Regions from separate parts of the Variovorax sp. AC194 genome, predicted to be linked through region 2. Evidence: riboswitches for the same ligand, from Rfam matches in the RefSeq annotation. Region 2 holds a riboswitch; the other holds the start of a gene.

Region 1 (9,985 bases), 510 kb from region 2:
GCGCTCCGCGAGATCGGCCGCGCTCGGCGTGCCGTCGAACAAGCCCATCACGCCTTCGACGATCACGAGATCGGCTTCGGCCGCCGCGGCATGCAGGCGCGCGCGGCAATCGGCCTCGCCCGTCATCCACAGGTCCAGCGAATGCACCGGCGCGCCGGTGGCGAGCGCCAGCCAGTGCGGGTCGAGAAAGTCCGGCCCGCACTTGAAGGCGCGCACCCGCCGGCCCTGGCGCGCATGCAGCCGCGCGAGCGCGGCGGCCACCGTCGTCTTGCCTTGCCCCGAGGCAGGCGCGGCGATCAGCACCGCAGCGCAGGTGGCTGCGGCGTGTCGTGGCGAGCGGTCGTTTACTGCGGTGTCCACTTGAGGCCGAGGTAGGCGCTGCGGCCCCCGTTGGCGTAGAGCCGTGCGAACTGGTAGTCCTTGTCGCCCACATTGTCGATGCGGGCGATGAGGTTCAGGTCGCGCGTGATCTGCGTGCTGGCCGACAGGTTCAGCAGCGTGTAGCCGCCCAGCTTGACGGTGTTGGCCGTGTCGTCGAAGCGCTGGCTGGAGGCCTGCACCTCGGCGCCCAGCGTCCAGCCGGCCACGCGCCAGTCGGCGCCCAGCGTGCCGTGGCGCTTGGCGCGGCGCGCGAGCAGGTTGCCGGTGTCGGCGTCCTTGGGGTCCTGCACGTCGAACGAGGCGCGCAACGTGACGTCGCCCAGGCGCTGGCTGGCCGAGAGCGTCGCGCCCTGCAGCGTGGCGCGGTTCACGTTGGTGTAGCAGCCGAACGCCGAGGCGCAGCCCTTGGCGGTACCGACGAAGTTGATCAGGTCGCGCACGCGGTTGCGGTACACCACGATGCCGGCGGTGGTGCCGTCCTTGGCGTAGTTCAGGCCCAGCTCGACGTTGCGGCTGTCCTCGGGCCTGAGCGTCGCGATGCCGTATTCGCTGAAGCGCTGGTAGAGCGTCGGCACGCGGAAGGCCGTGCCGGCCGACGCGGTGAAGCGCAGCGACGGCAGGATGGCGAAGCCGTAGGCGGCACTGCCGGTGGTCTTGCCGCCGAACTCGCTGTCCTTGTCGCGGCGCACGTGCAGCTGCAGCGAATGCGGGCCCTGCACGAAGCCGTAGCCGAGCGACAGGGCGTTCTGCGAGCGGTCTTGCGACAGGAGCTTGGCCGAGGTGGTGGGCGCGTTTTCCAGCGCGTCTTCGCGGCGCTCCAGCGTGGCGGTCACCAGGTGCGGGCCGAAGCGCAATTCGTTCTGGAACAGGTAGCCGCGCAGGTTGGTTTCGGTGCGATAGAACGAAGGCTGCGTCTTGTAGACCGACTGCGAGTCGGTCACCTGCACGCGGGTGCTGTAGATGTCGTTCCACTTGGCCGACCAGGTCAGGCCCGCGGTGCGCAGCGTGTTGGTCGAGACGTCGTTCTTGAAGAGGATCGGCGGCTTGGTCCGGAAGCTCACCGAGGGGTCGTAGCCGGCTTCGATGTTGCTCTGGAGCAAGGTGGCGTCGATGCGCTGGTCGGGCGTGATCTGGAAACCCAGCTTCAGGTTGCCCGACGTGCTGCGGTAGCCGTCGCGGTCGGGGCTGGTGAAGCCGTCCTTCGAAGGCGTGCGCTTGTCGGCGGGCTGCACGTTGAAGCCCTTGCTCTCTTCGTGCGCGACGCCGAACGAGTAGTCGAACAGGCCCGACTTGCCGCTCACGCCGCCCTCGATCTTGCGCAGGCCGTGGCTGCCGAAGCCGATGCCCGCGTAGGGCGAGACGCCCTCCTCGCCGCGCTTGGTGAAGAGCTGGATCACGCCGCCGATGGCGTCCGAGCCATACACCGCGGCGGCCGGGCCGCGCAGCACTTCGATGCGGTCGATCTGCGAGAGCGGAATGCTTTCCCAGCCGGCGCCGCCGGTGGTTTGCGAGTCGATGCGCACGCCATCCAAATAGACGGCGGTGAAGCGCGTTTCCGCGCCGCGGATGAAGAGGCTGGTGGTGTTGCCCACGCTGCCGTTGCGCGTGATCTCGATGCCCGGCTGGCGCGCCAGCACATCGGCCACGCCGGTCGCGCCGCTGCGCTCGATGGTCTCGCGGTCGATGATGGACACGTCGCCCACCAGGTCCGACAACGGCTGCGGCGTGCGGTTGGCGGTGACCACCGTCTGGGGCAGCGCGGGTGTTGCTTCCTGCGCGAGCACGGACAGCGGGATCAGCGCGAGGCCGCCGAAGGCCGAGGCCAGCGCGAGCGGCAGGCAGGCGAGAGAGCGGCGCGCAGGAGCGCGGCCGCGGGAAAGAGAAACGCAGGAAGTCATGGATCAGCCGAACGAACGTCAATGCCCCTGGCCGGCCTCCCCGCCGGCGCCTCGGGGCGCAATGACCGCCCCAGGCACGAACCGTTTCATCGGTTCATTGCATGCGGCAGCCGCCTTGTTGGCCGGTATCCGGGCTGGCAGAACGGCCCCTGCCGCCTTCCCAGGCACCTGTTTCAGGGCGCCCAGTGGCTGGATGGAAAGGGGTGGCGCCTTGCGGCGTCGTCTGCTTGACCGTTGCGGGGGCAGCGCAGGCGGCTTCGGCCTTGTTCCGATGTCCGGCTTGCGGACCCTCGGGGGCGTTCACTCCTGCTTCCCGTTGAACTGCGCCGTGCGAACCACGGCGCGAGCACCAACGGGCGGGATTTTAGGCCCTTCGGCAGCGGCGCTAAGTCGAAAGTTTTGGCTGCCGCGCCCATCGGGCCGCTGGTGAGGCTACTTCGATGGGGCCGGGCGGACCGCCATCACCTCGATCTCCACCAGGTACGCCGGGTTGGCCAGTGCCGCCACCTGCATGGCCGAGCGCACCGGCAGCTTCGGTTGCGCGGTGGTGCCGAAGAACTGGGTGTAGCCCTCCATGAAGCCGGCGAAGTCCATCTTGTTGTCCTTGGCCGGATCGCCGACCAGGAACACCTGCATCTTCACGACGTCGCCCATCGTGAGGCCCAGGCCCGTGAGGCTCTTCTCGATGGCCTTGAGCACGCCGACGGTCTGGCCCCTGGTGTCGCCGCCATAGGCCGCGGCACTGTTCTTGGGCGCGGCCGCGTCCTGCAGCGGCGGCACCTGGCCCGAGAGGTACACGTTGGTGAGCGACGACGGCACCTCGACCGCGGCCGAAATCGGAAAGGTGGAGTTCGGAATGCGGTGGCGAATGACTTCGTCGGCCGCGTGCGCCGCGCCGGCGCCGGCTGCGAACAGGGCGGCGGCGAGCGCCAGTGGCTGGGTCTTGGTGAACAGGGTCATGGTCATGCGTGTTGTCTCTCTGCTGGGGTGGTGGATGAAGGAGGGATCCGGTGAATGCCGCAACGCGGTCAAGGCCGCAGCTTCTTGACGCTCTCCGCGGGAATGGCATCGGCGTACTGGTTGCCGAAATGGGTGCGCGCATAGCCGACCACCGAGGCGATCTGCTCGTCGCTGAGCATCTTGCCGAAGGCGGGCATGCCCTTCTGGCCGTTGATGACGACGTAGAGCGGGTACTCCGCGCTGGCCAGGCGCGGGTTCGATGCGAGCGGCGGGTAGGCGCCCGCGCCCTTCGCGCCCTGCCCTTGCGCCATGTGGCAGGCCTGGCAGGTGGCGCGGTAGATCGATTCGCCCGAGCTCTCCTGGAACCGGGGGCCGACGGAGAACGCGGGTTCGGACGACTGCGACGGCGATTGCGATTGCGCGAAGACCTGGCCGCTCATCGCTGCGATGGCGCCGAACGAAAGGCCGAGCAGCGCGCGCTTGAAAGTCGTGAGGTTGTTGTTGTTCATGGTGGGTGTGTCCTTCACGCTGCGTTCATGCAGCGACGGCGCGGGCGTGCAGCCGCTGGATCGCATCGAGCGACGAGAGCAGCGCGCCCTCCTGCCAGGCCGGAATGTAGGAAGCGTGTTCGCCCGCGAGCGCGATGCGCCCGTCGACCTGGCACAGGTTCTTGTAGTGCTTCTGGCGCGTCTCGTCGGTCCACATGCCGTAGCAGCCATGCGAGCCCGGCACGCGGTGCCAGCCGACGGAGATGCCGTTGTCGAATTCGCGCGCGTACTGCGGATGCAGCTGCGTGCCGAACTCGACCGCGCGGCGCACGCGCTCCTCGGGCGCCATCGCGGTGAATTCGTAGGAGTTCGGGCCGTCGAACACATAGGCCCCGAGCACCACCGCCTTGCCCTTGTCACCGTAGCGCGTCGAGGGGTACGAGATGCGCGAGATCGGCAGATCGGTGTAGCTGATGCCGCCGTAGATGTGCTCGTCTTCTTCCCAGAAGCGGCGCTTGAACTGCAGGCCGACTTTCACCGACGCGCCATAGGGCACGGCGTTGATGGCCTCCTGCATCGGCGCGCTGACCTGGACGTCGATCTGGCTCAACACCGACAGCGGAATGGTGCACAGGCACCAGTCGGCCTTGGCCTGCGCGACCGCGCCGCCCTTGGCCTCGTCGGTGTAGGTGACGGTGACGCCGCGGTCGTTCTGCTCGATCTTGGTGACCTTCGCGCCGTAGCGGATGAGGCTGCCGACTTCTTTCTGGAAGGCCTTGGCGATCATGTCCATGCCGCCCACGGGCTGAAAGATCGCGCTCTGGAATTCATAGTCTTGTCCGCTCGCGATGTAACGCCAAAGGTTTGATTGCAGCAACTCGCTCATGTCGAGCGGCTTCGACGGCTTGGCCAGCGGCATGAGGCCGCCGCCCGCATCGACTTCATAGCCGCGGCGGTCGCTGCTGACAGTGCCTTCGCGGTAGCGGAATTGCGTGTCGAGCGCGCCCCAGCGGCGCAGGCCTTCGAGGAGTTTTTCCTTGTCCTCCTTCGTCAGCGCCGCATCGAGGTTGCCCTGCTGCGTCGCCTTGCCGAGCAGCTCCGCCACGTAGCCCTGGTAGTCGGCCTGCACATGGCGATAGCGCTGCGGCTTGCCGCCATAGGCCTTGCTCGAATGCACGAGCGCGTTGTAGTTCACCTGAATGAAGGGCTCCAGCGCAACGCCCAGGCGCTTGCAGTAGCCGAGCACCGCGTGGTGATGAAAAGGTATGCGCCACGGACCGGGGTTGAAGTACTCGCCCTTGGCAAAGCCGCACTGCTGCGCGGCACCGCCGAGCTCGGTGAAGGTGTCGCCGCCGCGCAGCGTCCAGCAGCGGCCGCCCGCGCGGTTGCTGAACTCGAGCACCTTCACCGAGTAACCCGCGTTGCGCAGCTCGAGCGCGGCGGCCATGCCGGCCAGGCCCGCACCAAGAACCAGCACCGACGCACCCTTTCTTGCACCATCGAGTTTCGGAGGACCGCCGTAGTTGGACTCGGCAGCGAAACCCAGGGAAGTCATCGCCTGGTACATCGCGCCGCCGCCCGCGGTCTTGCCGATGAGCGCGAGCAGGTCGCGCCGGCTGAATAGAGTGTTGTTCTTCGTGGTCATGGAGTGGCTATAAATGTTTGAAACGCCACTGCGAAGGCAGCAGAATCCATGCCAGTCGAGGCACCGCGCGCCCTGCCGGCGGGCCCCATTCCCCGGGAAACTACAATCGCCAACCATGCCCGCCTCCAGCCCCATCGATCAGATCGCCGAGCGTGTGGAACGCTTGCTCGTGCGTCACGAAGAGGTACAGCGCACCAATGCGCTGCTCCAGGAACAGGTCGATGCGCTCACGCGCGAACGCGACGGGCTCAAGTCGCGGCTCGCCGCGGCACGCACGCGCCTGGATGCGCTGCTCGAGCGGCTGCCGGCTGAACCACCTCCCGAAGACTCCACCGCATGAAGCAGATAGAAGTACAGATCATGGGCCAGAGCTATTTGCTCGGCTGTCCCGACGGCGGCGAGCCGCAACTGCGCGATGCGGTCGAACGCGTGGATGCGGCCATGTGCAAGATCCGCGATGCGGGAAAAGTCAAGGCGCGCGATCGCATCGCGGTGCTGGCTTCGCTGAACCTGGCCTTCGATCTCGCGGCGCAACAGGCCACGGCTGTTGCAGCGCCTGTCGCCACAGCGCCCGCGCCTGCCGCGGCCGAGCCCGGAGAAGTCGATGCCAAGGCCACCCAGCTCATTCAAAAGCTCGATCAGGCACTGGCCGGCGATGGTCATTTGCTCTGAATGAACACCATGGACGCATACGGAGCGTAAAATCCGAACTGTCTGCGGTGCGCGTCGGGCTTAATATTTCCTTGTTCCAATGCTCTCCGGAGCCGGGCTTGGTACATCGCTTGACGGGCGTGATCATCTCGCGTCAGATGAACCCGAAGTCTTGCTGCCCTCGCCCACCTGAACCCTGGTTCAGGATGCGGGTTCGGCGCCCACTTGCAGACACCTTTTTTCATCGGCACGGCCCCCAGCACACACTGCTCGGGGCCGTTGCTTTGTCCGAAGACCCGCAGCGTGACCGATCTCCTCGACCCCCTCCTGATTCTTGAACTGGCCGCGCTCGGCCTGGGCACCGGCTTTCTCGCGGGGCTCCTGGGCATCGGCGGCGGCATGCTGATGGTGCCCTTCATCACGATCATCATGGGTCACCGCGGCGTGTCCTCCGACCTCGCGGTGAAGATGGCGATCGCCACCTCGATGGCCACGATCATCTTCACTTCGGTCTCCAGCGTGCGCGCGCACCACAAGCGCGGCGCGGTGCGCTGGGACATCGTCAAGCGCCTGGCGCCCGGCATCGTGATCGGCAGCCTCGCAGGCAGCCTGGGCGTGTTCGCCCTCCTCAAGGGCACGGCGCTGGCGATCTTCTTCGCGCTCTTCGTGGGCTTCTCGGCCACGCAGATGTTCCTGGACAGAAAGCCCAAGCCCACGCGCCAGATGCCGGGCACCGGCGGCCAGCTCGCCGCGGGCGGCGTGATCGGCTTCATCTCGGGCCTGGTGGGCGCGGGCGGCGGCTTCATCAGCGTGCCGTTCATGACGTGGTGCAACATCTCGATCCACAACGCGGTCGCCACGAGCGCGGCGTTGGGCTTCCCCATCGCGGTGGCCAACGTGGTGGGCTATGCGATCAGCGGCCAGTCGGTGCAGGGCCTGCCCGCGGGCTCCTTCGGCTACATCTGGCTGCCGGCGCTGGTGGTGATTGCGCTGTGCAGCGTGTTCACCGCGCCGCTGGGCGCCAAGGCCGCGCACACGCTGCCCGTGAAGAAGCTCAAGCGCGTGTTCGCGAGCATCCTCTATCTGCTCGCCGCCTACATGCTTTGGAAGGGCCTCCAAGGCTGAGGCACGGGGCTGGAAATAGCCCCTCGGTTCTGGGGTGAGACCCGTTGCGACCCACAGGTCGCAGCCGTATAACGGTTTCATGAAAATCCTCATCGCCGTCGACGGCAGCGCCTACACCCGCAAGGCGTTGGACTACCTCGTCACCAACCGCGCCATGTTCGTGGACGGGCACGAGCTCATCGTGGTCCACGTGTGCACCGGCATCTCGGGCCACGTGACGCGGCACCTGAGCAAGGAGATCGTCGCGGAGTACTACGCCGAGGAAAGCGCGAAGGCGCTCGATCCGGTGAAGGCGCTCCTCGCCGAGAAGGGCGTGGGCAACTACACGATCGACAAGCGCCACGGCCACGCGGCCGAGGAAATCCTGAAGTCGGCCACCGCCGCGCACGCCGAGCTGATCGTGCTCGGCACCCATGGCCACGGCCTCTTCGGACGCGCGCTGATGGGTTCGGTCGCGACCAAGGTGATCGGCGAGACCGACATCTCCGTCCTGCTGGTCCAGTAGACCTCGGCTACTGCACCCGCGGCACCTGTGGGTGCCGCCACTCGCGCGGCGAGCAGCCGAAGCGCTCGCGGAACGCGCGGCTGAAATGCGCCGCATCGTTGAAGCCGCGCCCATACGCGATCTCCCCCACCGGCTTGCCCGCCAGGCGCGGCTCCAGCAGGTCGCGGCTGCAGGCCTCGAGCCGGCGCTCCCAGATGTACTGCGAGGGCGTCAGCGGCTCGCTCTTGAACACGCGGTGGATGTGGCTCGCCGACACCCCGAGCGACGCCGCGAGGCTGCCCACCGAGAGCGAGGGATCGGCCAGCTGCTCGTCGATGCACCGCTTCACCCGCGCGAGGTGGTACGCCGTCAGATTGCTCAGCGACGGCGCACGCGCCGCGGGCAGCGTCTGCAGCCCCGCCACGAGGATGCTCTGCACGCCATTGGCCACGGCCAGCGCCGATGCGGGCTGCAGCGTGTCGATGTCTTCGCGCAGCGTGCGGATCATGCCGAGCAGGAGATGCCCCGCGCCCTCCTTGCCCGACACCGTGGTGGCCGTCAGCGCCTCGGTATCGCGCAGTTCGCTGCGCAGGCGCTCGCCGGGCAGCTTGAGCACGATCTGCTCGAACCTGTCGTCGAACAGCAGCTCGTAGGGCCGCGTGCTGTCGTACAGCGCAAAGTCGCCGGCCGAGAGCACCGCATCGCGCCCGTCCTGGCGCACCACGCCGCGCCCCTCGGCCTGGATGCTCACGAGGAAATAGTCGTCGCACGAGCGCGCGATGTGCCCGCTCGTGCGCATGACCTTCTGCGCGCCTGACTTGACCACCGACACGTCGAGACTCGGCAGCGAGTGCTGGCGGATGCTGCCCTCGAAGCGGCCGATGTCGTCCGGTCGCACCGGGTCGCACCCGAGCTGCACGTAGACGTTGCAGATCATGTCGGTCCAGTAGGCCAGGCGCTGGTCGCGCGCCACGGCATCGGTGCTGAGCAACTGGTTCATGGGGGTCCCCGGAAAGCGCGTGCAACGCTGGAACAAGAACGCCGCCAGTTCGGATCAAGGCGTTCCGCGGCGGCGAATCTACGCTTCAAGCAACCCGCATGCCACCGCGCAAACCCGCGTTGGGGGTGTGCGAAGTTGTTTCATCCACCCCACCACCATCACCTCTGGAGGCTCGCCATGCCCACCACCGTTCACCCCAAGCTGCGCGTCGCCGCCGTGCAGGCCGCGCCCGTGTTCCTCGACCTCGACGGCACCATCGACAAGACCATCGAGCTCATGGCCCAGGCCGCCGGCCAGGGCGTGAAGCTCATCGCCTTTCCCGAGACCTGGGTGCCCGGCTATCCGTGGTGGATCTGGCTCGATTCGCCCGCCTGGGGCATGCAGTTCGTGCAGCGCTACCACGACAACTCGCTGGTGGTCGGCTCGGCCGAGTTCGAACGCATCGCGGAGGCTGCGCGCAAGCACAGGATCTGGGTCTCGCTGGGCTACAGCGAGAAGGCCGCGGGCAGCCTCTACATCGCGCAGGCGCTCTTCGACGACCAGGGCAACACCGTGCAGACACGCCGCAAGTTGAAGCCCACGCACGTGGAGCGCACTGTGTTCGGCGAAGGCGACGGCTCCGATCTCGCGGTGGCCGAAACGGCCATCGGCAACATCGGCTCGCTCTCGTGCTGGGAGCACCTGCAGCCGCTGAGCAAATACGCGATGTATGCGCAGAACGAGCAGATCCACTGCGGCGCATGGCCCAGCTTCTCGCTCTACCGCGGTGCCGCCTACGCGCTCGGGCCAGAGGTCAACAACGCGGCGAGCCAGGTGTATGCGGCCGAGGGCCAGTGCTTCGTGATCGCGCCGTGCGCCACCGTCTCGCCCGCGATGAGCGAGCTGATGTGCACCGACGCGGGCAAGCAGCAGATGCTGCGCACCGGCGGCGGCTTCGCGCGCATCTACGCACCCGACGGCTCGCCGCTCGGCACGCCGCTGGCCGAGGACCAGGAGGGCCTGGTGATCGCGGACATCGACCTGGGCATGATCTCGCTCGCCAAGGCCGCGGGCGATCCGAGCGGGCACTACTCGCGCCCCGACGTCACGCAGCTGCTGCTCAACAAGACGCGCCGCGAGCCCGTGGTGCTGCAGCGCACGCCCGAGCCCGATCGCAGCGCACCCGAAGCCATGGCCGCGGGCACCGAGCCGCGCCTGCAGCTCGCGGCCTGACGCCCGGGAGCCCGCCATGGAATCCGCCATCGCCGAGCACCTGAAATGCCCCCGCACGCGGCACCGCCGCGTCGAGGACGACTACACGCCGCCCTACCCTGTCTGGTCGGCCCGCGCGCCGGTCTCGGTGACGCAGGTGGT
Region 2 (9,985 bases):
AGCTTGCCTTCGCTCGCGGCGACGATCTTCACCTCGGGCGGCAGCTCTTCGCGCACCAGCGCCTCGACCTGCGCGCGCATGGCGTCGTCCATCAGGTCGGTCTTGTTGAGCACCACGAGATCGGCGGCCGAGAGCTGGTCTTCGAAGAGCTCGTGCAGCGGCGATTCATGGTCCAGGTTGGGGTCGGCGCGGCGCGCTTCGTCGACGGCTTCGGGGTTCTGGGCGAACTGGCCCGAGGCGGCGGCCGGGCCGTCGACCACGGTGACCACCGAATCGACGGTGAAGATGTTGGCGATGTCCGGCCACTGGAAGGCCTGCACCAGCGGCTTGGGCAGCGCCAGGCCCGAGGTCTCGATGATCACCGCGTCGATGTCGCCGCGGCGCTCGGCCAGCTGCAGCATCACGGGCAGGAACTCTTCCTGCACGGTGCAGCACACGCAGCCGTTGGCCAGCTCGTACAGCGCGCCTTCGCGCTCGTTGCCTTCGTCGTCGCAGCCGATGCCGCAGCCGCGGAGGATCTCGCCGTCGATGCCGAGCTCGCCGAACTCGTTGACGATCACCGCGATGCGGCGGCCCTCGGCGTTCCCGAGGATGTGGCGCAGCAGCGTGGTCTTGCCGCTGCCGAGGAAGCCGGTGACGATGGTGACGGGAATCTTGGCGTTGCTCTGTGTCATGGAATGGAGGTTTTCAGGCGCCGGAGCGCGAAGAGAAGGGGCGGCACGCTACGGCCCGCCGCAAGCGGACTGCGGCGCGCGTGCGATGGATTCGGCTCAGACGCCGCCGTACAGGCGGCGCTCGACGAAGACGGTGCCTTGCAGTCGGCGCCAGCCCTTGGCCGCGGCCAGCACGCCCAGGTCGACCAGCGGCTCGACCAGCACGACGGTCATGTAGGCCGCGCCGAAGCTGGCGATCTGGCCGAGGTTCTCCAGGCCCGTGCCGCGTCCGTAGAGCGCCCAGAAGCCGACCCACACCACGATGCCGCCCTGGTAGGCCACCGACAGCTTGAAGGCCTGCTGGTAGCTCAGGTCCACATAGGCCACGTTCTCGGGAATGATGCGCCGCGCAAGCGCCGCCGTCGCGAACAGGGGCACCAGCAAGGTGGTGACGTTCATGCCGAACTGCGGGATGTCCTGCGGCTCGAAGAACAGGCCCTGGATGAGCAGCCCGCCCGCCAGGCCGATGGCCGCGGGCGCGAGCCCGAACACCAGCAGCAGCGTGGTGCCGAGGATCAGGTGCACCTCCGACACGCCCACCGGGTGGTGCGGCAGCACCTCGAAGAAGCAGAACACCAGCGCCACGGCGATCGCCGAGCGCAGCGCCAGGGCGGCGGGGCCGTCCTTCACGAGGGTGTCGAAGGCCACCTTGCCTGTGTAGGCCAGCGCGGCGGCTGCCGTCGCGTAGCTGAGGAAAATCTTGGATCCGTCGACGAGACCTGGTTCGATGTGCATCGAGCACCTCCTGTAGTGCACCGCAGTGCGAAAGTTGATTGTTGGTGGATGGGATGGATCACGCAAGCGCCGTCATGAACGCTGGAGCGCGCGCGACGCTCCGGACACGGCCGGCGCCCTGGGCTTGCGCCGCAGCCGCCGCCAGCCGATCACCACGCCGCTGGCCGAGGCGACCGTGCCGACGATCGACAGCAGCCACACGACGATGTCCCAGGCGGGGCGGTGGTGGATGAGCCACGGAAAATCGAGGCTGTGCGCGGCGTTGAAGAGCCAGCGGCGCAGGCGCGAATTGCTGTCGTTGCTGCCGGCGACCTGGCCGCTGGACGGGTCGATGTAGATCCAGCTGCGCGCGGCGTCGTCGAATTCGAGGCGCCAGATGGGCACGGTGCGCTCGCGGTGGTGGCCGTACCAGTGGAAGTCTTCGCGCGTCTGCAGCGTGGCCTGCGTCACGCCGGCCCCGGGGCGAAGGCGCGCGGCGGCGCGCACGATGTCGTCGCGGGCGATGGATGCGGGAGCGCCCGTGGCGGCGTCGACCACGCGCACGCGGGCCTCTGCATCGCGCAATTGCAGCAGCGGGCGGCCGTCGAACCACATCGGCAGTGCTTCGCGCGGCGCGGCGGCGCCCTCGCCTGCCGGCAGTTGCATCGGCGGCCAGGGGAAAGGCGACGACCCGGCGCCCGTGTAGCTGGCCATCGCGGTCGCGTCGCCGCGGTTGCGCTCGAACCATTTGTTGGGGTTCATCGAGAGCCATCCGCTCACGATCCAGGTCAGCACGAAGAAGCCGCCGATGAGGCCCGCGATGTGGTGCCAGGCCATCCACCCCGTGTACGGCGTGACCGCACCGTTGCGAAACCGCCGTCGCAGCCGGATGCGCAGGATGCCGATGACGATGCCCGTCACCGCCGAGACGATGCAGGCGGCCGAGAGCCACACCACCACGTCGTGCCACAGCGGCGGGTCGGCGCGCAGCGGCGTGAAGTAGATCCAGTGCGGCACGGAGCCCAGCCAGTTCCACAAGCGCTCGGCACGGTGGGTGTCGCGCGCCACTTCGCCGGTGCGCGAGGACACGTAGAGCTCGGTGCCGGCCGCGTCGCCGACCTCGACGCGGTGCAGCGGGCGCAGCGGGTCGAGGCCCTGCGGCACGGTCCACTGGTCGCGCTCCAGCGTCTCGGCCCAGCGCGCGCCGGGCTGGCCCGAGAAGTCGCGGGCGATGGCCTCGGCCCGCGCGGCATCGACCGGCCCAAGCACGCGGCCGTCGCGCGCGGACACCGCATGCCGCCCGCCGCGCGCATCGACGATGCGCCACACGGGCTGCGGATCGGCGCCGCCCTGCGTCTCCAGCGCCATGCGCCGCGGCGGCTGCGCGCGCAGCGCCTCGGGCAACGCACCGAGCGCGGCGGATGGTGCGACCACCGCCTCCTCGAAGCGCACCGGGCGAAGGCCGGCCAGGCGCTCCTCGTCCGTGAGGTTGGGATACCCCACGTACATCATCACCACGCCCGAGACGAACCACATGACGAACAGGAGGCACCCGCCGATGCCCAGCCACCGGTGCGTCCAGTAGAGCCAGTGGCGGATGCGGGGCCAGGCGCGGCGCCATGCGGAGGTCATGCGCGGACCGATCGAAAGTTCATCAGAAGTTCACCAGCGCCGACAGCTCGAACGATCGCGGCCGGCCCAGCAGCCACTGGTTGCCGCTGTTCGAGAACGACACCGGGTAGGTGCGGTTGGCCAGGTTGTAGGCCCGGAACGCGAGCTTGAGCGACGGGCTCGCCTGCCAGCTCACGCCTGCGTCGGCCACGGTGTAGGAGCCGATCTTGCGCGAGTTGGCCGCATCGACCTGGCGCGGGCCGACGTAGCGCACGCCGAACTCGGCCTCCCACTGCGGCATGAAGCGCCAGTTGAGCCAGAGGTTGGCGGCCTCCTCGGGCACGCCGGCCGGCGTGTTGCCGGCGCGCGAGATGAGCGTGCGGCCCGAGGCCTCGTTGAAGTCGTCGTAGCGCGCGCGCAGCTTGGCCACGTTGGCCTCGAGCCGGAGCGTGGAGGTGAGCGCCAGGTCGAGCGTGGCCTCGATGCCTTCGGAGGACTGCTGGCCGATCTGCTGCGTGACGGTCGGGTCGTTGGCGTCGCGCGAGAGCAGCTTTTTCTTCTCGATGCGGTAGGCGGCCACGGTCCAGGCGCCGCGGCCATCGGCCAGCTGGCGCTTGTAGCCGACCTCGACCTGCTTGCCGGTGCTGAGGTCAAAGGTGGCCTGCGAGGCCGAGGTGGTGACCAGCGAGCCCAGCGGGTCGGCCGCGCGCGCCACCTGCGCGTAGAACGACTGCGACGCATCGGGCGCGTACACCACGCCCAGGCGCCCCGTGCCGTAGACGAAGGTCTTCTGGAAGTTGTTGGCCGCGCTCTGCAGGTCGGTGCGCGCGATCTTCGCGTGGTCCCAGCGCAGGCTCCCGACCACGGACCATTGCTCGTTGAAGGCCAGCTTGTCTTCGGCGAAGAAGGCGTAGGTGCTGGTCCTGGTCTTGTAGCGCGGCGTGTAGGCCACCGGCGAGGTGTAGACGCCGGGGTTGAAGACGAAGGGGTCCACCACCGAGCGGCCGCCGTAGGGCGAGTCGTTGGTGTGCAGGAAGTCGATGCGGTTGGCGTCGAAGCCCACCAGCACCTGGTTCTTCATGCCGAAGAGCGAATGCCTGAAGGTGGCGTCGGTGCGGTTGCCGGTCTGCTCCTGGTCGTGGCCGATTTCCAGGTAATCGCCGCGCGTCACGCGGCGCGTGGTGGCGTTGTAGGTGTAGGTCTCGCTGTTGCGCCAGTGGCGCTTGCTGTCCAGGCGGTAGAGCTGATTGCGCACGGTGACGGCGTCGCTGGGCATCCACTGCGCATCGAAGCGGGTCCAGCGGTCGCGGTACTTGATCTCGGCGTCGTCGGGGTTGTAGTTCTGCTCGCGGCTGAGGCTGCTCACGCGGCCGTTGATGAGCGGCACGCCGTAGTAGCGCTGCGGCGACTGGCGGCCCTCGTCGTGCGAGAGCGTGAACTGCAGCTGCGGCGACACATCCAGCCGCACCGCGCCGCCCACGGCCAGGCTCTCGGCATCGCCGCGCACCATGAAGCCGTCGGTCTTGCGGTGGCTGATGTCGAAGCGGTAGGAGAGCATGTCGTTGATGGCGCCGCCGCTGCCGAAGGCGACCTGGCGCGTGGCGTCGGAGCCGGCGGTGACGAGCGCCTCGTTCTGGATCGGGCCGCGCGTGGGCTTCTTGGGCACCACGTTGATCGCGCCGCCGATGGCGCCCTCGCCGAACATCACCGAGGCGGCGCCGCGCAGCACCTCGATGCGGTCGACCGACCAGGTGTCGAACGGGAAGGTGACGGTGCCCGCGCCCGCGTAGAGGCGCGTGCCGTCGAACAGCTGCATCACCGAGCCGTGGCCGCTGAAGCCGCGTGCCGCCAGCGCCGTGCCGCCGTTGCCGGGGCCGGGCGAGCCGGTGATGCCGGTGGCGCGGGTGACGGCATCGATCACCGAGACGTCGCCGCGCGCGCGGATGGTGTCGCCGGTCAGCACCTCGATGCTCGCGGGGGTTTCCAACGGTGTGAGGCCCAGGCGGCTGCCGGTGTGCGAGGGCTCGTCGATGGCCAGCGGCGAGCGGCGGCTGGCCTCGACCTGCACCGGCGCGAGACCGCTGTTGCTGCGGCTGTCGCCCGCTGCCTCACCCGATTGCGCCAGGGCGCCGCCTGGCGCGAAAGCCAGGCTCAACCCCAATGAAAGACCCGAAAGGCGTGCCCATTGCAGCGGCGCGTCCGTGCGATCGCGCGCCGGCGATGCTTGACCCATGTGACTTCTCCTCGCGACCTGCGTCCCCGCAGGCTCCTGACCGAATGAGGACGTCGAGGGAGGCGGCTAGCGGGCGGGCCGGTCGCGCGAGGGGCGAAGCGGCATGCCCGGACCCGCACTCCCGCAGCGTCCGATGGCGGTTGCGAAGGCCGGTATCCGGGCTTGCGGAGCGCTTCGATGGCACTGTGCGTGCGCATCGGAGCCGAAACCCTCGCCTTCCCACGCCGAAGCGCAGTGGCTGCCGATGCCGCAGGGGGCATCGACGCGAGGTTTTCCAGATCCGCTGACCGTTGCGGGGGCAGCGCAGGAATGGATGCGTCCGTGAAGACGCAGCGCACCTGCTTCCCGTTTAACCCCCAGGCCACTGAATGGCATGCGGGGCACCTTCGAACCGTGTGGGTGGTCTTGCTAAGAAAAGCTTACAACCCGACCGGCGGAATTATAGGGAGCGGCCTCGGCGCGAGGACCGCGACCGCCGCTCGATGCGTCTCAGGCGGGTTTGCCTTCGGTGCCGAACAGCCGCCGCATCACCGCGACGCCGGCCACCAGTGCGTTCGAGTAGCTGGCGTAGGGGTCATGGGCCGCCTCCAGCGGCACGTAGACGTGGCGCTGGTCGCCGGTCGCATCTGCGCCGGTGCCGTCCACGGTTTCTTCCATCAGCACCCAATAGAACTCGCCGACCTCCAACTCGTGGACGGTCAGCGCGATGTTGCGGGGAAGGGGCATGGGGATGCGTTTCATGGCAGCGTATTTCTGTCAATGACTGGGACAACAGCGCGGTTGACAGCTTCCGGAGCTTCCGGGCTTCTCCTACAGAGCTTGCGCGGGGTGGGAACTAAGGTTGTTTCAGGCACCTTCATCAAAACCAGGAGGCAACATGAAGCACTTCACCCTTGAATCCAACATGCGGGCGAGCATCGGCGGCGCGTTCTATCCGACCGGCTATTCGATGGTGATGTTCCCGAGCGCGGAGGACGCCGACCGCATCGGCCACCGGTTGATCGAAAGCGGCGTGAGCGGCGACGAGGTCTACCTTCTTCCTGCGGCCACGGTGCTGGCGGAAATCTCGCCCACCGTGAGCGACGCCGACAACCCCCTGCCCTCCGCGGGCACCGAGGGCGCCACGGTGCGCGCCTACACCAAGCTCGCGCGCGAAGGCCACACGGGCCTCCTGATCAAGACCCAGAACGAAGAGGCGGCCAACCGCCTGATGGAACTGGTTCGTACCGTCCCTTACTCCATCGCGCAGCGCTACCGCACGCTGGTCATCGAAGACCTCTGAACGGGTAGCGGATCCTTCGGCGCTCAAGCCGGCACGGCCATCGACACCGCGCGCTGCACCACGTCGCGCGCCATGGCCTGGGCGAGTTCGTGCTCGCCGAGGAACACGGTGACCGACGCTTCCTGGGTGAGCAGCTTGGCTTCCTGCTCGTTGTGGCTGCGGATCACGGTCTGGATCGACGGGTTGAGCGTGCGCGCGGTCTCGATCATCTGGCGCACGTTCAGGGTATCGGGCGTGGCCACCACCAGCACGCGGGCGCGCGCGATGTGCGCCTGGATCAGCACCGCCGGGTCCGCCGCATCGCCCCAGACGGCGGCGACGCCGGCCTCGCGCAACTTCTCGACCAGCTCGCGGTTCTGCTCGGCCACCACGTAGGGAATGTCGTTCGCTTCGAGCTCGGCCGCGATGCGGCGCCCCACGCGCCCGTAGCCGACCAGCACCACCTGGCGCGAGAGGTAGCGCGCCTCGGTGCTCATCGGCAATTCGGCCAGCGGATCGGTGCGCGATTCGAGCCCGCGCGCGAACGAGGAATGGGCATGCAGCCATTTCTGCAGCGGCGCGATGAGGCTGAACCACAGCGGATTGGTGGCAATGGAAATGAGCGCGCCCGCGAGCACGAGGCTCTGCCCCTCGACCGGCAGCAGACCGAGCGAGACGCCCAGGCCCGCGAGGATGAACGAGAACTCGCCGATCTGCGCGAGGCTCGCGCTCACCGTGAGCGCCGTGGCCAGCGGGTAGCGGAACACCAGCACCAGCGCGCAGGCCGCGAGCGACTTGCCCAGCACGATCACCAGCACGACCGCGAGCACCTGCAGCGGGCGATCGATCAGCACCGAGGGGTCGAACAGCATGCCCACCGACACGAAGAACAGCACCGCGAACGCATCGCGCAGCGGCAGCGATTCCTGCGCCGCGCGGTGGCTGAACTGCGACTCGCGCATGACCATGCCGGCAAAGAAGGCGCCGAGCGCGAACGACACGCCGAAGAGCGCCGCCGAGGCGAAGGCGATGCTCACGGCGGCGGCCACCACGCACAGCGTGAAGAGCTCGCGGGAACCGGTGCGCGTGACCTGCCAGAGGATCCAGGGGAACACGCGCCGGCCCACCACGAGCATCAGCGCGACGAAGCCGCCGACCTGCAGCAGCGTGAGGCCCAGGGTCTGCCACAGCGGATCGGCGGGGCCGCCGCCGTTGTCGGGGGTGCCGCCGAGCGCGCCGGCCAGCGGCGGCATGAGCACCAGCACGAGCACCATGGCCAGATCTTCGACGACGAGCCAGCCGATGGCGATGCGGCCGGTGAACGAGTCGAGGATGCCCAGGCTCTCGAGCGCGCGCAGCAGCACGACCGTGCTGGCCACCGAGAGCGCCAGGCCGAACACCAGCGCGGCGCCGGGGCTCCAGCCCCACCAGAGCGCCAGGCCGCCGCCGAGCAGCGTGGCCACGGCGATCTGCGCCAGAGCGCCGGGCAGCGCGATCTTGCGCACGGCCAAAAGGTCGTCGAGGGAAAAGTGGAGGCCGACGCCGAACATCAGCAACATGACGCCGATTTCGGCGAGCTGCGCGGCAATGCTTGCATCGGCCACGAAGCCGGGGGTGAAGGGGCCGATGATCACGCCCGCGAGAAGGTACCCCACGAGGGCCGGCAACCGCAGCTTGGCCGCCAGGAAACCGAACACCAGCGCGAGGCCGAGGCCGGCGGCGATGGTGTTGATGAGGGAGACGCTGTGCGGCATCGCTGCATTTTGCAGGAACGATGCGTGCCCTTTTATTTCACACGGCCTTCTTGAAGGGCGTTGCGGGAGGGGTGTTCAGGGAGGGGCATTCAGGGCGGGTGCACAGGCCACCGGGTGTCCCCCTCCGCGAATGTCCCCCGGGCTTCGCCCTCCTCCTTGATTTCGCTGCGGGGGACACCCGATGCCCTGCGCACTCGGGCACGCCGTGGGGGTGCCCGTGGTCGGTCAGCCGACCATCTTGCTGTCGCGGCCGCCTTCGAGCACTTCGGGCTCCTGGGACTCGACCCAGCTCTCGTTGTTCAGGCCCGCCTGCAGCCGCTCGGTGTCCAGCTCGTTGGTCCACTTGGCCACGACGATGGTCGCCACGCCGTTGCCGATCAGGTTGGTCAGCGCGCGCGCTTCCGACATGAAGCGGTCGATGCCCAGGATGAGCGCAAGGCCCGCCACCGGCACATGGCCCACCGCCGACAGCGTGGCGGCCAGCACGATGAAGCCGCTGCCCGTGACGCCCGCCGCGCCCTTGGAGGTGAGCAGCAGCACCGCGAGCAGCGTGATCTCCTGCACCAGCGTCATCGGCGTGTTGGTGGCCTGCGCGATGAACACCGCCGCCATCGTGAGGTAGATGGAGGTGCCGTCCAGGTTGAACGAGTAGCCGGTCGGGATCACCAGGCCCACGCAGGTCTTGTTCGCGCCCAGGTTCTCCATCTTTTCCATCATGCGGGGCAGCACCGATTCGCTGGACGACGTGCCCAGCACGATCAAGAGTTCTTCCTTGATGTACTTGATGAATTTCCAGATGCTGAACCCGTGGAAGCGCGCAATGAGCCCGAGCACCACGAAGATGAACAAGAGGCACGTGAGATAGAACGTGCCCATCAGCTTGCCCAGCGAGAACAGGCTGCCCACGCCGTACTTGCCGATGGTGAAGGCCATCGCGCCGAAGGCGCCGATGGGCGCGAGCTTCATGATGTAGTTGACGATGCCGAAGAGCACGTGCGAGCCCTTCTCGATCACGTCGAACACCAGCGTGCCGCGGCCGCCGAACCGGTGCAGCGCAAAGCCGAACAGCACCGCGATCAGCAGCACCTGCAGGATCTCGCCCTTGGCGAAGGCGTCCACGAGGGTGTTGGGGATGATGTTGAGGATGAAGTCGACCGTGCCGGTCATCTTGCCCGGGCCGGTGTAGGCGGCGATGGCCTTGGTGTCCAGCGTGGTCGGGTCGATGTTCATGCCCACGCCGGGCTTGAGCACGTTGACCAGCACGAGGCCCACCACCAGTGCGATGGAGCTCACGACCTCGAAGTACAGGAGCGCCAGGCCCCCGGTCTTGCCGACCTTCTTCATGTCTTCCATGCCGGCGATGCCCACCACCACCGTGCAGAAGATGATCGGCGCGATGATCATCTTGATGAGCTTGATGAAGCCGTCGCCCAGGGGCTTCATCGCCTCGCCGGTGGAGGGATAGAAGTAGCCCAGCAGCACGCCGATGATCACCGCGGTGATCACCTGCACGTAGAGGGAGCGGTAGAGCGGGAGCTTCTTGGCGGGTGTGTTTGTTGTGTGTTCCATGACTTGCCTCCGGAAGGGTTGGGAACTGTAGGCCGGGATCAGGTGTTTTCCATTCGTAGAAGCCACATTTGTCCAATGAAAAAACCCGCCGAAGCGGGTTTTTCGATCAGGTCGCGGTCAGCATGCTCAG

Evidence for each region. Region 2 has a riboswitch for cobalamin ahead of ACZYRS_RS13530 (TonB-dependent receptor). Riboswitches for the same ligand answer to the same signal wherever they lie in the genome.
Region 1: another riboswitch for cobalamin. It lies ahead of ACZYRS_RS16000 (TonB-dependent receptor domain-containing protein); the one in region 2 lies ahead of ACZYRS_RS13530 (TonB-dependent receptor).

The regions. Positions count from the first base shown of each region.
Region 1 is NZ_OZ409823.1:3,331,429-3,341,413, reverse strand. Features, by position in the region: gene ACZYRS_RS16005 (cobyrinate a,c-diamide synthase) at 1-360, opposite strand, end outside; gene ACZYRS_RS16000 (TonB-dependent receptor domain-containing protein) at 345-2,279, opposite strand; cobalamin riboswitch at 2,383-2,647, opposite strand; gene ACZYRS_RS15995 (RidA family protein) at 2,712-3,245, opposite strand; gene ACZYRS_RS15990 (c-type cytochrome) at 3,308-3,748, opposite strand; gene ACZYRS_RS15985 (flavin monoamine oxidase family protein) at 3,774-5,372, opposite strand; gene ACZYRS_RS15980 (hypothetical protein) at 5,488-5,712, shown strand; gene ACZYRS_RS15975 (cell division protein ZapA) at 5,709-6,044, shown strand; gene ACZYRS_RS15970 (sulfite exporter TauE/SafE family protein) at 6,327-7,148, shown strand; gene ACZYRS_RS15965 (universal stress protein) at 7,228-7,653, shown strand; gene ACZYRS_RS15960 (AraC-like ligand-binding domain-containing protein) at 7,661-8,632, opposite strand; gene ACZYRS_RS15955 (carbon-nitrogen hydrolase family protein) at 8,810-9,844, shown strand; gene ACZYRS_RS15950 (phenylacetaldoxime dehydratase family protein) at 9,861-9,985, shown strand, end outside.
Region 2 is NZ_OZ409823.1:2,819,750-2,829,734, reverse strand. Features, by position in the region: gene cobW (cobalamin biosynthesis protein CobW) at 1-674, opposite strand, end outside; gene ACZYRS_RS13540 (energy-coupling factor ABC transporter permease) at 771-1,448, opposite strand; gene ACZYRS_RS13535 (PepSY domain-containing protein) at 1,521-3,059, opposite strand; gene ACZYRS_RS13530 (TonB-dependent receptor) at 3,082-5,271, opposite strand; cobalamin riboswitch at 5,402-5,673, opposite strand; gene ACZYRS_RS13525 (hypothetical protein) at 5,761-6,012, opposite strand; gene ACZYRS_RS13520 (hypothetical protein) at 6,149-6,553, shown strand; gene ACZYRS_RS13515 (cation:proton antiporter domain-containing protein) at 6,577-8,286, opposite strand; gene ACZYRS_RS13510 (dicarboxylate/amino acid:cation symporter) at 8,512-9,855, opposite strand; gene phbB (acetoacetyl-CoA reductase) at 9,982-9,985, opposite strand, start outside.